DNA from 3 places in the Streptomyces sp. NPDC056347 genome. Region 1 is predicted to be linked to each of the others. Evidence: riboswitches for the same ligand, from Rfam matches in the RefSeq annotation. Region 1 holds a riboswitch; each other region holds the start of a gene.

Region 1 (4,594 bases):
GCGCCGTAGGTGACGGAGACGAAGCTCGGCCGCACGGCCTCGACCCGACGCAGCGCGTTCCAGAGGTTCCGCTCCCCCTTCTCGGTCTTGGGGGCCCAGAACTCGAACGAGTAGGAGGGCTTGCCGGTCGCGAGGAGCTCACGCACCGTACGCGCGTGATCTGTCCTGGTGGATGGTGTGCCAAGGGCCATACCGGCAGGTTAACCAGCGCCGTCCACCAATGGACCGGACCAGGGGGAATTGCCCGAATTGACCGGTACTTTGTCCATCCTTCGGACACCTGGCCGGATCAGATCGCGGCGCGCGCCCCGATCCGTGCGGCCAGCTCGGCGGTGGCCGCGGCCGGGTCGGCGGCCTCGGTGATCGCCCGGACGACGACGACCCGGCGGGCCCCGGCGTCCAGCACCTCGTCGAGGTTGCCCGCGTCGATGCCGCCGATGGCGAACCAGGGGCGCGACTGGCCGAGCGAGGCGGCGTAGCGCACCAGGTCCAGGCCGGGGGCGTGCCGTCCGGGCTTGGTCGGGGTGGGCCAGCAGGGGCCGGTGCAGAAGTAGTCCACGCCGGGCTGGGCGACGGCCGCGTCGACCTCGGACTCGGCGTGCGTGGAGCGGCCGATCAGCACGTCCTGGCCGAGGACGGCGCGCGCGGCGGGCACCGGGAGGTCGCCCTGGCCCAGGTGCAGCACGTCGGACCCGATGGCATGGGCGACGTCCGCCCGGTCGTTCACCGCGAGGAGCTTGCCGTGGCGGCGGCAGGCGTCGGCGAGGACGGCGAGGTGGTCGAGCTCCTCGGCCGCCTCCATGCCCTTGTCGCGGAGCTGGACGATGTCCACGCCGGCGCCGAGGACCGCGTCGAGGAAGGCGGGGAGGTCGCCCTGGCGCCGACGGGCGTCCGTGCAGAGATAGAGCCGGGCGTCGGACAGCAGCGCGCGTGCCGAGGACATGGTGCGGTTCCCCCCTGGGAGTACGTGGTGGAGCGAAGTGCCGACGGGCTGCGAGGGAGCGGGTCCGCGTGGCCCGCCCCCTCACCCGCTCACGCGGGACCGGCGGTCAGACGGCGAGCGCCTGGGCGCGGCGCTTCACCTCCGTGCCGCGATTCTCGCTCAGCGCCTGGGCAGGGGTGCCCGGCAGGGTCGGGTCGGGGGTGAAGAGCCACTCCAGCATCTCTTCGTCGTTGTAGCCGTCGTCCCTCAGGAGGGTCAGGGTGCCGAAGAGGCCCTTGACCACCTTGTCGCCGTCGATGAAGGCGGCAGGCACCTGGAGCGTCCGGTTCTCACCGCGGCGCACGGCGATCAGCTGGCCCTCCTTGACCAGCTGGCGCACGCGCGTCACCTCGACATCGAGCATTTCGGCGATATCGGGCAGGTGGAGCCAGGCGGGGACAAGAGCATCGATCTTTGCGTCAATCTCGGTCACGGGGACAAGCCTGCCATCCCGCACTGACAGCCGATACCCGGACTCCGCCCTTCAGGGTCACGGGGCGCTACGGGCGGACCGCCGACTTCAGCGGCACGGAGGGGTCGGCCACCGCCTCGGGGTCGAGCCGTGCCCCCGCCTCGATGAGCTTGCGCCCCTGCGCCAGGTCGCGCGGCCGCCCGACGGCGAGCACCGCGACCAGGACGCCGCCGCGAAGCCAGCACACCGACCAGGCGGGCCCGGCCGGATCGCCTCGCCACAGCAGGGTGTCGGCGCCCCCGTGGTGGCCGGCGTACTGCACGAAGCGGTCGAACTGCTCGGACCAGAAGTACGGGACCGGGTCGTAGGCCGGCGCCGCCGGGCCGTCCCCGGCGTCCGCCGCGAGGATGTGGGCGGCGGCCGTGCGCGGGCCCTGCAGGGCGTTGTCCCAGTGGTGGACGAGCAGGCGCTCGCCGTAGCGGGCGGAGGGGAAGGAGGCGCAGTCGCCGACCGCGTACACATCGGGCAGCGAGGTGCGCAGCGCCTCGTCGGCGGTCACCGATCCGTCGGGGCCGAGCTCGATGCCGGAGCCGGCCAGCCAGCCGGTGGCGGGGCGGGCCCCGATGCCGACGACGACCGCTCCGGCCGGGATCACCCGGCCGTCGGCGAGGACCACCCGGCCGGGCTCGACGCGGTCGACCCGGGTGCCGGTGAGGAGTTCGGCGCCGCTGTCCGCGTACCAGGCGGCCATCGGGGCGGCGACCTCGGCGGGCAGGGCGCCCGCGAGGGGCCGGCCGGCGGCCTCGACGACGGTGACGGCGCACCCGGCGGCGCGGGCCGCGGTCGCGAACTCGGCACCGATCCAGCCCGCGCCGACGATCACGACGTCGTGCTGTTCGCCGAGGACCGGCCGCAGCCGTGCCGCGTCGTCCAGGGTGCGCAGCAGGTGGACGCCCGCGACTCCCTCGGTCCCGGGCAGGACGACCGGTTCGGCGCCGGTCGCGATCACCAGGACGTCGTAGGGGACGGCGCCCGCGGCGGTGTCCAGCTCGTGTGCGTCCGGCCGCAGGCCGGTGACCTCGACGCCCAGGCGCAGTTCGATGTCCAGCGCCTCGAAGTCGATGTCGAAGGCGGAGTCCTCGGCCTTGCCGAGCAGGACCGCCTTGGACAACGGGGGCCGGTCGTAGGGCTGGTGGGGCTCGGCGCCGATCAGCGCGACCGGGCCGGTGAAGCCCTGCTCCCGCAGGGCCACCGCGGTCTGCACCCCGGCCATGCCCGCACCGACGATGACGACGCGGCGCCCGGCCCGCCCGTCCGGCTGCTCTGACTGCTGCTGCTCGCTCACCCGTACACCTTACGCATCTGACGATGCGTCAGGAAAGGGCGGGTTCCCCGCGACCGCTCGTCCCGCCCGCGGGCGGGGTTTAGGGTGGCCCCGTAGAGCACTCGCGGGAGCCCGGACGCACCGGGCTGAGAGGGAGGCTGGCGGCCTCCGACCGTACGAACCTGATCCGGGTCATGCCGGCGAAGGGAGGGGCTGGAAGCCCATGCGTTCCCCTCGGAACGGAAGCGGATACGACGTCCTCGTCATCGGGGGCGGGATCATCGGTCTGGTGACCGCCTGGCGGGCCGCGCAGCGCGGTCTGCGTACGGCGCTCGCCGACCCCGAACCGGGCGGCGGGGCCGCCCGGGTGGCGGCCGGAATGCTGGCCGCCGTCACCGAACTCCACTACGGCGAGGAGCTGCTGCTCGGCCTCAACCTCGCCTCCGCCGCCCGCTATCCGGCCTTCGTGGCCGAGCTGGAGGCGGCCAGCGGGCGGGAGACCGGCTTTCGCGCCTGCGGCACCCTGGCCGTCGCACTGGACTCCGACGACCGCGCCCATCTGCGGGATCTGCATGCCCTGCAACGGCGTTCGGGCCTGGAGTCGGAGTGGCTCACCGGGCGTGAGTGCCGCCGACTGGAGCCGATGCTGGCGCCGGGCGTCCGGGGCGGCCTGCGGGTCGACGGCGACCACCAGATCGATCCACGCCGGCTGGCCGCCGCCCTGCTGACCGCCTGCGAGCGTGCCGGGGTGGTCCTCCACCGCGAGCGGGCGGCGCGGCTGGCCGTGTCGGGCGGCCGGGCCTCGGGGGCGGTGCTCGCCGGGGGTACGGAGCTGGCGGCCGACCAGGTCGTACTGGCCGCGGGCAGCCTCAGCGGCCGCCTCCCGGGGCTGCCGGAGGAGGTCGTGCCGCCGGTCCGTCCGGTGAAGGGCCAGGTGCTGCGGCTGACCGTGCCCGTGCGGTACGCGCCGTTCCTGAGCCGGACGGTGCGGGCCGTGGTCCGCGGCAGCCACGTCTATCTCGTACCGCGCGAGAACGGCGAGCTGGTCGTCGGCGCCACCAGCGAGGAACTGGGCTGGGACACCACCGTCACCGCGGGCGGGGTCTACGAACTGCTGCGGGACGCCCACGAGCTGGTCCCCGGCATCACCGAACTGCCGCTCACCGAGACCCTGGCCGGCCTGCGCCCCGCCTCCCCCGACAACGCCCCGCTGCTCGGCCCGACCGCCCTGCCCGGCCTCCACCTCGCCACCGGCCACCACCGCAACGGGGTGCTGCTCACCCCCCTCACCGGTGACGTCATGGCGGAGGTCCTCACCGGCGGCGAGCCGCCCGAGCAGGCCCGCCCCTTCACCCCGCACCGCTTCCCGTCCGCCGCCCCCTCCGGGAGCCCCGCCGGCTCCTCCGTACGTCAGGAGCAGCCCGCATGACCGAGCCCGTGTCCCTCTGCGTGTCCGTGAACGGCGAACCGCGCCCGCTCTCCGCGGGCACCACCCTGGACGTACTGGTCGCCACCCTGACCGCCGCGCCCTCCGGGGTCGCCGCAGCCGTCAACGAGACCGTCGTACCGCGCGGCCGATGGGCCGCCACCGCGCTGGCCGACGGCGACCGGGTCGAGGTCCTGACCGCGGTCCAGGGGGGCTGACCCGTGTCCGACGACCTCCTCGCCCTCGGCTCCGCCGTCCTCGGCTCCCGGCTGATCATGGGCACCGGCGGGGCGCCCAGCCTCGACGTGCTGGAACGCTCGCTGATCGCCTCCGGCACCGAGCTGACCACGGTCGCGATGCGCCGCCTGGACCCGACGGTGCAGGGCTCGGTCCTCTCCGTCCTGGAGCGGCTATCGATCCGGGTGCTGCCGAACACCGCGGGCTGCTTCA
Region 2 (4,594 bases), on a different contig from region 1:
GCGGGAAGAGCTGATGGTCCTGGAACATCAGGCCGAGGCCGCGGCGGTGCACCGGCACCCCGGCCTGGTCCGTACCGTCCAGCAGGACCCGGCCGCCGTCCGTGGGCTGGAGTCCGGCAACCACCCGCAGCAGGGTGGACTTGCCGCTTCCGCTCGGTCCGAGCACGGTGACGATCTCGTGCTCGGCGACCGCCAGGTCCACCGCGTCCAGTGCCGCCCGCTCGCCGAAGCGGACGGTGGCCGATTCCAGTGTCAGCATTTCCAGAACTCCCCGGACATCTCTAGAACTCCCCGGTCCGGTCCGTGCGGATCCGTTCGAGCAGCAGCAGTGAGACGGCGCAGACCACCATCAGGATGGTGCTGAGCGCCATCGCCTGGCCGTAGTTCAGCTCCCCGGCCCGCCCCAGCAGCCGGGCCACGGCGACCGGCAGCGTCGGACGGTCGGGCCGTGCGATGAACACCGTCGCCCCGAACTCGCCGAGCGAGACGGCGAAGGCGAAACCGGCCGCGACCAGCAGCGCCCGCCGCACCAGCGGCAGGTCCACCTCCCGCCAGGCCCGCAGCGGCGAGGCCCCGAGCACCGCCGCCGCCTCCCGCAGCCGCCCGTCCACGGCGCGCAGCACCGGCAGCATGGTCCGTACGACGAAGGGCACCCCGACCAGCGCCTGGGCGAGCGGCACCAGGATCCAGGAGGTACGCAGATCCAGCGGAGGCTTGTCCAGGGTGATCAGGAAGCCGAAGCCGACCGTGACCGCGGACACCCCGAGCGGCAGCATCAGCAGCGCGTCGAAGCCGCGGGCCAGCCGGCCCGCCCGCCGGGTCAGCGCGGCGGCGGCGAGTCCGCCGATCACCAGCGCGATGAGCGTGGCGACCAGCGCGTACTCGAGGGAGTTGGCGACCGCTTCGAGCGGCGCGACCAGGAACGTGCCGCCGCTCGCGTCCGCCGAGCCCAGCGCCCGGTAGTAGTCGAGCCCATGGCCGTCCCCGGTGTTCACGGAGCGCTCCACGAGCACCCCGAGCGGCAGCAGGATCAGCAGCAGCACGGTCAGCAGCACCCCGCCCAGCAGCGCCCACTGGCCGGCGCCGCGCGGCCCGTGCGCCGTGCGCGCCGGGTCGACCAGCCGCAGCGCGGTCTCCCTGCGCCGTACGGTCCACGCGTGCACGGCGAGGATCGCGCCGACCGCGGCGAACTGCACCAGGGTCAGCACGGCGGCGGTCGGCAGGGCGAGCAGCTGCGCGGTCTGCCGGTAGATCTCCACCTCCAGCGTGGCGAAGCCGGGGCCGCCGAGGATCTGCACGACCCCGAAGGAGGTGAAGGTGAAGAGGAAGACCATCAGCGCGGCGGCGGCCACCGCGGGGGCGAGCGCCGGGAGGGTGACCCGCCGCCAGGCGGCGAACCGTCCGGCGCCCAGCACCCTGGCGGCCTCCTCCTGCCGGGGGTCGAGCTGGGCCCACAGCCCGCCGACCGTGCGGACGACCACCGCGTAGTTGAAGAAGACATGGGCGAGCAGGATCGCCCAGACGGTGGTGTCGAGCCGTACGCCCCAGAGTTCGTCGAGGAATCCGCCGCGTCCCAGCAGGGCCAGGAAGGCGGTCCCCGCCACCACGGTCGGCAGCACGAACGGCACGGTGACGACGGCCCGCAGCAGTTGTTTGCCGGGGAAGTCGAAGCGGGCGAAGACATAGGCGCCGGGCAGCGCGATCAGCAGGGTCAGCGCGGTCGAGGCGAGCGCCTGCCAGCAGGTGAACCAGAGGACCTCGCGGATGTCCGGCCGGGCCAGCACCTCGCCGAGCCGTCCGAACTGCCAGACGCCGTCCGCCTTCAGGCCCCGGCCGACGATCGCGGCGACCGGGTAGGCGAAGAACAGCGCGAAGAACGCGACGGGCACGGCCATCAGGCCGAACCGCGTCGCGCCCTGCCGCAGCGCGGGGCCGCGGGCCGGGCGCGTACCGCTGCCGCCCGGCCCGTGTCCCGCGGTCTTCGTTACTTCACGACGAGCGAGGACCACGACTGGACCCACTGCTCACGGTTCTTGGCGATCAGGTCGGGGGCGACGGTCTTCGGCCGGTCCACCGTGGCGCCGAACTCGGTGAACAGCTGCGGCAGCTTCGCGTCGCCGGTGACCGGGTTCACGAACATGTTGAGCGGCATGTCCTCCTGGAACTTCTTGCTGATCAGGAAGTCCAGCAGGGCCTTGCCGCCCTTCTCGTTCGCCGCCCCGTCCAGCAGCCCGGCGAACTCGATCTGGCGGAAGCAGGTCCCGGTGGCCACCCCGGTGGGGGCCTCGGCCGGCTGCGGCTTCGCGTACAGCACCTCGACGGGCGGGCTGGAGGCGTACGAGACGACGAGCGGCCGGTCGGCCTTGGCCTTCTTGCCTCCCGCCGAACCGGAGAACTCCTCGTTGTACGCCTGCTCCCAGCCGTCGACGACCTTGACGCCGTTGGCCTTCAGCTTCTTCCAGTAGTCCTGGTAGCCGTTCTCCCCGTAGGCGGCGACCGTGCCGAGCAGGAAGCCGAGGCCGGGCGAGGAGGTCCCGGCGTTCTCGGTGACCAGCAGGTCCTTGTACGCGGGCTTCGCCAGGTCCTCGAAGGTGCTCGGCGGTGCGAGCTTCTTGTCGGCGAAGTACTTCTTGTCGTAGTTGACGCAGATGTCACCGGTGTCGACCGGAGTGACCCGGTGCTCGGCGTCGAGCAGGGTTTCCTTCGCGACCCGGTCCACGCCCTTGGCCTCGTACGGGGTGAAGAGCCCGCTGTCGAGGGCGCGGGAGAGCAGGGTGTTGTCGACACCGAAGAAGACGTCGCCCCGGGGCGAGCCCTTGGTCAGGATCTCCTGATTGAGCGCGACGCCCGCGTCGCCGCTCTTCAGTACCTTGACGGTGTAGCCGGTCTCCTCCGTGAACTCCTTCAGGACCTCCTTGGAGGCGTTGAAGGAGTCGTGGCTGACCAGGGTCACGGTCTTGGAGCCGGAACCCTTGGTGCCGCCGGAGCCCGTGGCCGAATCGTCGGAGCTTCCGCATCCGGCGAGTACGGTGACGCCGAGCGCGGCGGCGAGGGCCGATGCCGCGAGCTGTCTGGTGCTGCGGGTGGTGCTCATTGTGGATTCCTCCTGGGTTTTGGCCAGGAAGAGACGCGGCCCCGCCCGCGGGAAGCGGGCAGGGCGCAACAGCATGAGTTGATGACCGAACTTCCTACCCGGAATGACCCGGGCGAGGTTCAGAGGGTCTGCGGCCGACCTGTCCTCGGTGCCGCACTCTCAGCGCTGTGGCGCTCCCCTGTCGGAATATGAAGTTGATTGCGGGCCCAGGTTACACGGGCCGTTCCCGCCGCTCCGGCCGTGTCCGCCCGATCGGCCCGGACACGGCCCGAAGGCGCTCAGCGCTCGGCCGCGGCCAGCTGCCCGCAGGCCCCGTCGATCTCCTGGCCGCGGGTGTCGCGCACGGTCACCGGGACGCCGTGGGCCGCGATCGCCTCGACGAAGGCCTTCTCGTCCTCGGGCCGCGAGGCGGTCCACTTGGAGCCGGGCGTGGGATTCAGCGGAATCAGGTTGACGTGCACGCGCTTGCCCTTGAGCAGCCGGCCGAGCCGGTCGCCGCGCCACGCCTGGTCGTTGATGTCGCGGATCAGGGCGTACTCGATGGAGATCCGGCGGCCGGACTTCTCCGCGTACTCCCAGGCGGCGTCCAGCACCTCCGCCACCTTCCAGCGGGTGTTGACCGGGACGAGGGTGTCGCGCAGTTCGTCGTCCGGCGCGTGCAGCGAGACGGCGAGCCGGCATTTGAAGCCCTCGTCGGCGAACCGGAGCATCGCGGGCACCAGGCCCACGGTGGAGACGGTGATCCCGCGCTGGGAGAGCCCCAGTCCGTCCGGCTCGGGATCGGTCAGCCGACGGATCGCGCCGACCACCCGGTTGTAGTTGGCGAGCGGCTCGCCCATGCCCATGAAGACGATGTTGGAGAGCCTGGCCGGACCGCCGGGAACCTCCCCGTCCCGCAGCGCCCGCATGCCGTCGACGATCTGGTGGACGATCTCGGCGGTGGACAGATTGCGGTCCAGCCCGGCCTGCCCGGTCGCACAGAACGGGCAGTTCATCCCGCAGCCCGCCTGCGAGGAGATGCACATCGTCACCCGCTCCGGGTAGCGCATCAGGACGGACTCCACGAGCGTCCCGTCGTGCAGCTTCCAGAGCGTCTTGCGGGTGGTGTCGTCGTCACAGCTGATGTGGCGGACCACCGACATCAGGTCGGGGAACATCGCCTCGGCGAGCTTGTCCCGCGACCCGGCGGGGATGTTGGTCCACTCGGCCGGGTCGTGCGTGTACCGCGCGAAGTAGTGCTGCGAGAGCTGCTGGGCGCGGAACGGCTTCTCGCCGATCGCGGCGACGGCCTCCTTGCGCTCGGCGGGCGTGAGGTCGGCGAGGTGCCGCGGCGGCTTCTTGGCTCCGCGGGGCGCGACGAAAGTGAGTTCTCCGGGCTTAGGCATGGTTCTTCCAGTGTCGCAGACAGAACGGTGAGGGCCCGCCGTCCTGTGGACAGCGGGCCCTCACCGAGGAAATCGCAGGTCAGCGGGGGTGGAGATCAGCCGGAGCCAACGAACA
Region 3 (4,594 bases), on a different contig from region 1:
GATCTCAGCCATCACGACCACCGTTCCATGGAGAATCCGCCCTCCATGGCAACACCCGGCCGCCACCGCGTCCACGGGGTTTCGGGCCGCACGCGGGTACACCGGAAGCAGCGGGGCGTCGCACGGCGGACCAAGGCACTCCGCGCAACGCCCCGGGCTTCCGCGTCAGTCCGCGATCGGCAGGTACACCCGGTTGCCGGAGGCCGCGAACTCCCTGGACTTCTCCGCCATGCCCGCCTCGATCTCCTCCGACGTGCCCCCGTGCTCGCGCCGGATGTCCTGGGAGATCTTCATCGAGCAGAACTTCGGGCCGCACATCGAGCAGAAGTGGGCCGTCTTCGCGGGCTCTGCGGGCAGCGTCTCGTCGTGGAACTCCCGTGCCGTGTCAGGGTCGAGGGCCAGATTGAACTGGTCCTCCCAGCGGAATTCGAAACGGGCGTCCGAGAGCGCGTCGTCCCAGTCCTGCGCCCCCGGGTGCCCCTTGGCGAGGTCCGCCGCGTGCGCCGCGATCTTGTAGGTGATGACGCCGGTCTTCACGTCGTCCCGGTTCGGCAGGCCGAGGTGCTCCTTCGGCGTGACGTAGCAGAGCATCGCCGTCCCCCACCACGCGATCATCGCCGCGCCGATGCCGGAGGTGATGTGGTCGTACGCCGGCGCGACATCGGTGGTCAGCGGGCCGAGGGTGTAGAAGGGCGCCTCCTCGCAGATCTCCTGCTGGAGGTCGATGTTCTCCTTGATCTTGTGCATCGGGACATGGCCCGGGCCTTCGATCATGGTCTGGACGCCGAACCGCTTGGCGATCGTGTTCAGTTGGCCGAGCGTACGCAGCTCGGCGAACTGCGCCTCGTCGTTGGCGTCGGCGATCGAGCCGGGCCGCAGACCGTCGCCCAGCGAGTACGTCACGTCGTAGCTCGCGAGGATCTCGCAGAGCTCCTCGAAGTGCTCGTACAGGAAGGACTCCTTGTGGTGCGCGAGGCACCAGGCCGCCATGATCGAACCGCCGCGGGAGACGATGCCGGTCTTCCGGCGGGCGGTCAGCGGCACATAGGGGAGGCGTACGCCGGCGTGGACGGTCATGTAGTCGACGCCCTGCTCGGCCTGTTCGATGACGGTGTCCTTGTAGATGTCCCAGGTCAGCTCCTCCGCCCGGCCGTCGACCTTCTCGAGCGCCTGGTAGAGCGGGACCGTTCCGATCGGAACGGGTGAATTACGCAGAACCCACTCACGGGTGGTGTGAATGTTGCGGCCGGTGGACAGATCCATGACGGTATCGGCGCCCCAGCGCGTTGCCCACGTCATCTTTTCCACCTCCTCCTCGATGGAGGAAGTCACCGCGGAGTTGCCGATGTTGGCATTGACCTTCACCAGGAACCGCTTGCCGATGATCATCGGTTCGATCTCGGGGTGGTTGACGTTGGCGGGCAGGACGGCCCGGCCCGCCGCGATCTCCTCGCGCACCACCTCGGGATCGACGTTCTCCCGGATGGCCACGTACTCCATCTCCGGGGTGATCTCGCCCCGTCGGGCGTACGCGAGCTGGGTGACCGGCCGGCCGTCCCGGCTGCGGCGCGGCAGCCTCGGGCGGCCGGGGAAGACCGCGTCGAGATTGCGCAGCCCGCCACGCGGCGAGGTGTGCCTGAGCCCGTCGTCCTCGGGGCGGGACGGGCGGCCGGGGTACTCCTCGGTGTCGCCGCGGGCGATGATCCAGTTCTCCCGCAGCGGCGCGAGTCCGCGCCGGACATCGGTGTCGACCGAGGGATCGGTGTACGGCCCCGACGTGTCGTACAGCGTCACGTCCTTGCCGTTGCTGAGGTGCACCTGACGGACCGGCACCCGGAGGTCCGGGCGCGAGCCCTGGACGTACCCCTTGTGCCAGCCGATGGACTTCCCGGCCTCGACGCTCTGGTCCGAGGCAGGCGTGCGTGCGTCCGATGTGGTCATGAGACCTACTCCCTACGCCGGCATTACCCGGTAACAGGTTCGGCGGTCGGCGCAGCCTGTCCCGTACGGGCGTACGGATGTCAGCGCCCTCTCAGCCCGGTGCTCCGAGCTCCCGCGTGTGCAAAGGTTCCTCCACGCTAGCGCCCCGTCCGGCGCGATGAACAGAGGGCCCGGCCCTTCTTGCGATGATCGGCCGGTGACCTCTCCCCACACGGACCACGAACCACAGGCCCGGCCGCAGGGCGCACCTCACGATCGAACGTACGACCAATCGCCCGGATCCGCGTACGACCACCCCCACGAGCAACTCCACGGCCACTCCCACGGTCACGGTCCCGCCGCGCCCGGCTCCCGGCAGCTGCGCAAGGTCATCGCGGCCGTACTGATCCCGTTCGCCACCGCAGTAGTAGTCGGTCTGGTGGCGCTCTGGCCGGGCGGCGCACCGCCGCACGAACGGACCGGCATCGGCTTCGACCGGCAGACCCAGCAGGGAAAGGTGGTGACCGTCGACAAGGTGAACTGCAAGGACGTGAACGCCGTTCAGACGCCCCTCGGCGACGACCCCCCGTCGGCCGGGGAGGAGCGGGGGCCGTGCGAGAGGGCCACGATCGAGGTGACGACCGGCCGGGACAAGGGGCGGACCTTCACCGAGATCCTCCAGCCCGACTCGCCGCGCAAACTGCGCGAGGGGCAGGGCGTGGTGGCCGCGTACGCCCCCGACGCGCCCCACGACCTCCAGTACTCCGTGACGGATGTGAACCGGAAGTTCCCGATGGCGCTGCTGGCCGGGATCTTCGCGCTGACCGTGGTGGCGGTGGGCCGCATGCGCGGGGTGATGGCGCTGATCGCGCTGGCCGTGTCGTTCGCCGTGCTGACCCTCTTCATCCTCCCGGCCATTCTCCAGGGGTCGAATCCGCTGCTCGTCGCGGTGGTCGGGGCCAGTGCGATCATGCTGATCGCGCTCTACATGTGCCATGGCCCGACCGCCCGTACCTCGGTCGCGGTGGTCGGCACGCTGGTCTCGCTGCTGCTGATCGGGCTGCTCGGATCGCTCTTCATCGGGTGGGCGAGCCTGAGCGGCAACACCGATGACAACACCGGCCTCATCCACGGCCTCTACCCGCACATCGACCTGAGCGGGCTGCTGCTGGCCGGTGTCATCATCGGTTCGCTCGGGGTGCTCGACGATGTGACCGTCACCCAGACGTCGGCGGTCTGGGAACTCCACCAGGCGAACCCGACGTTGGGCGTTCGGGGCCTCTACCGGGCGGGCATCAGGATCGGACGCGACCACATCGCCTCGGTCGTCAACACGCTGGTGCTCGCCTACGCGGGCGCCGCGCTGCCCTTGCTGCTGCTGTTCTCCGTCGCGCAGAGCAGCATGGGGACGGTGGCCAACAGCGAGCTGGTGGCGGAGGAGATCGTACGGACACTGGTCGGCTCGATCGGGCTGGTCGCCTCGGTGCCGGTGACGACGGCGCTCGCCGCTCTGGTCGTCTCCGCGGACCGCGCGGCGACCGGCGCGGAAGCCGGAGCTTCGGCGCCTTCGTGGGCCGGGGCGGGGAAAGGCCGTCGCCGAAGGACGAAGCCGTGACCGCCCCTCGGACGGCAGATTCACCCGTCCGGCAGGTGCCCGTGTTCGACCGGCGGACCGGTCCGCGGCGGTGCCCTTCGTCAGCCGGCGTTCTGCTCCTCGGCGAGGATCCGGCCCAGCGCGTCCTCCAGATTGCCCTCGAAGTCACCGAGCGTGCACTCCTGCCCGAGCGGCACGAGCTTGTCGGTCCGGTCGAGAAAGGCCACAAGTGGTGCCGTACCGGCCCGGAAGAGCGCCCGGTCCTCACCGACCTGAAGACGGATGTGTACGTCGGAAAGTCCCTCGGGCTCGGTGGGGCCGATGTGCACATCACCGTCCCCACTGGGGCTGTTGAGGCCGTCGAGCAGCAGCTCGCGGCCGAACGCCCAGGTGACGGGGGCGTCACCGGGCAGATGGAAGGTCATGCGGATCGCGTACGGATCGCATACCTCGTACCGGAGCTCCACCGGGATCCGGAAAGAGAGTTCCTCGGAGACGAGGAAACTCATCATGACCTCAGCTTGAACCGACTCGCGCATCGTTCAACCCCGCAGTAGATGAATCTGGCCAGGAATGATCCCCCGTGGCCCTCTTGACGCCATCGTGGTGCACGCGATAGCAGATCACAAGGAGTGATTTTTCAGATACTGATAGAGAACACGAATGAACGCAAGAGGTCGGCGACTTCGCCACGTAGTTGTTCGACTGCGGGGAGCAATCGGCTTTCCTGCTCCAGTGGTAACGAAATCGCCATCGCCGCAGCGGTGAATCCCGCCGCGATCGGGATCGCGGCGCAGACCGTTCCCAGGGCGTACTCCTGCCGTTCGATGACGGGTTCCATCCGTTCCAGCGACCGCAGCCGTTCGAGGAAGGACGCGCGATCCCGCAGCGAGTAGCGGGTCAGCGGACGCACAGGGTGACGATCCAGATGGTCCTCGCGGGCCTTCTCGTCGATCCGGCTCAGCAGGCACTGGCCGATCGCGTGCGCGTGACCGGTCTCGCGGAAGGACTCCGACGCGGCGACGGCGGGGGCGTCGGGGGAGTCGGCGACCGCCACGAGATCGATCTCGCCCTCGCGGT

The links. A riboswitch is a leader RNA that binds a small molecule or an ion and turns the genes downstream of it on or off. The one in region 1 is predicted to bind thiamine pyrophosphate.
Region 2: linked by a shared signal. The riboswitch ahead of ACFCV8_RS17645 (thiamine ABC transporter substrate binding subunit) and the one ahead of thiO (glycine oxidase ThiO) in region 1 are both predicted to bind thiamine pyrophosphate.
Region 3: linked by a shared signal. The riboswitch ahead of thiC (phosphomethylpyrimidine synthase ThiC) and the one ahead of thiO (glycine oxidase ThiO) in region 1 are both predicted to bind thiamine pyrophosphate.

Annotation. Positions count from the first base shown of each region.
Region 1 is NZ_JBHJQP010000047.1:10,086-14,679, forward strand. Features, by position in the region: gene metF (methylenetetrahydrofolate reductase [NAD(P)H]) at 1-191, opposite strand, end outside; gene thiE (thiamine phosphate synthase) at 290-943, opposite strand; gene ACFCV8_RS13625 (Rv2175c family DNA-binding protein) at 1,050-1,415, opposite strand; gene ACFCV8_RS13630 (NAD(P)/FAD-dependent oxidoreductase) at 1,483-2,739, opposite strand; TPP riboswitch at 2,833-2,944, shown strand; gene thiO (glycine oxidase ThiO) at 2,942-4,147, shown strand; gene thiS (sulfur carrier protein ThiS) at 4,144-4,362, shown strand; gene ACFCV8_RS13645 (thiazole synthase) at 4,366-4,594, shown strand, end outside.
Region 2 is NZ_JBHJQP010000067.1:27,878-32,471, reverse strand. Features, by position in the region: gene ACFCV8_RS17655 (ABC transporter ATP-binding protein) at 1-259, opposite strand, end outside; gene ACFCV8_RS17650 (ABC transporter permease) at 282-1,895, opposite strand; gene ACFCV8_RS17645 (thiamine ABC transporter substrate binding subunit) at 1,985-3,094, opposite strand; TPP riboswitch at 3,168-3,284, opposite strand; gene rlmN (23S rRNA (adenine(2503)-C(2))-methyltransferase RlmN) at 3,373-4,479, opposite strand; gene ACFCV8_RS17635 (phosphatidate cytidylyltransferase) at 4,575-4,594, opposite strand, start outside.
Region 3 is NZ_JBHJQP010000001.1:24,620-29,213, reverse strand. Features, by position in the region: gene ACFCV8_RS00175 (GNAT family N-acetyltransferase) at 1-12, opposite strand, end outside; gene thiC (phosphomethylpyrimidine synthase ThiC) at 166-1,941, opposite strand; TPP riboswitch at 1,934-2,067, opposite strand; gene ACFCV8_RS00165 (YibE/F family protein) at 2,138-3,535, shown strand; gene ACFCV8_RS00160 (SsgA family sporulation/cell division regulator) at 3,616-4,053, opposite strand; gene ACFCV8_RS00155 (IclR family transcriptional regulator) at 4,155-4,594, opposite strand, start outside.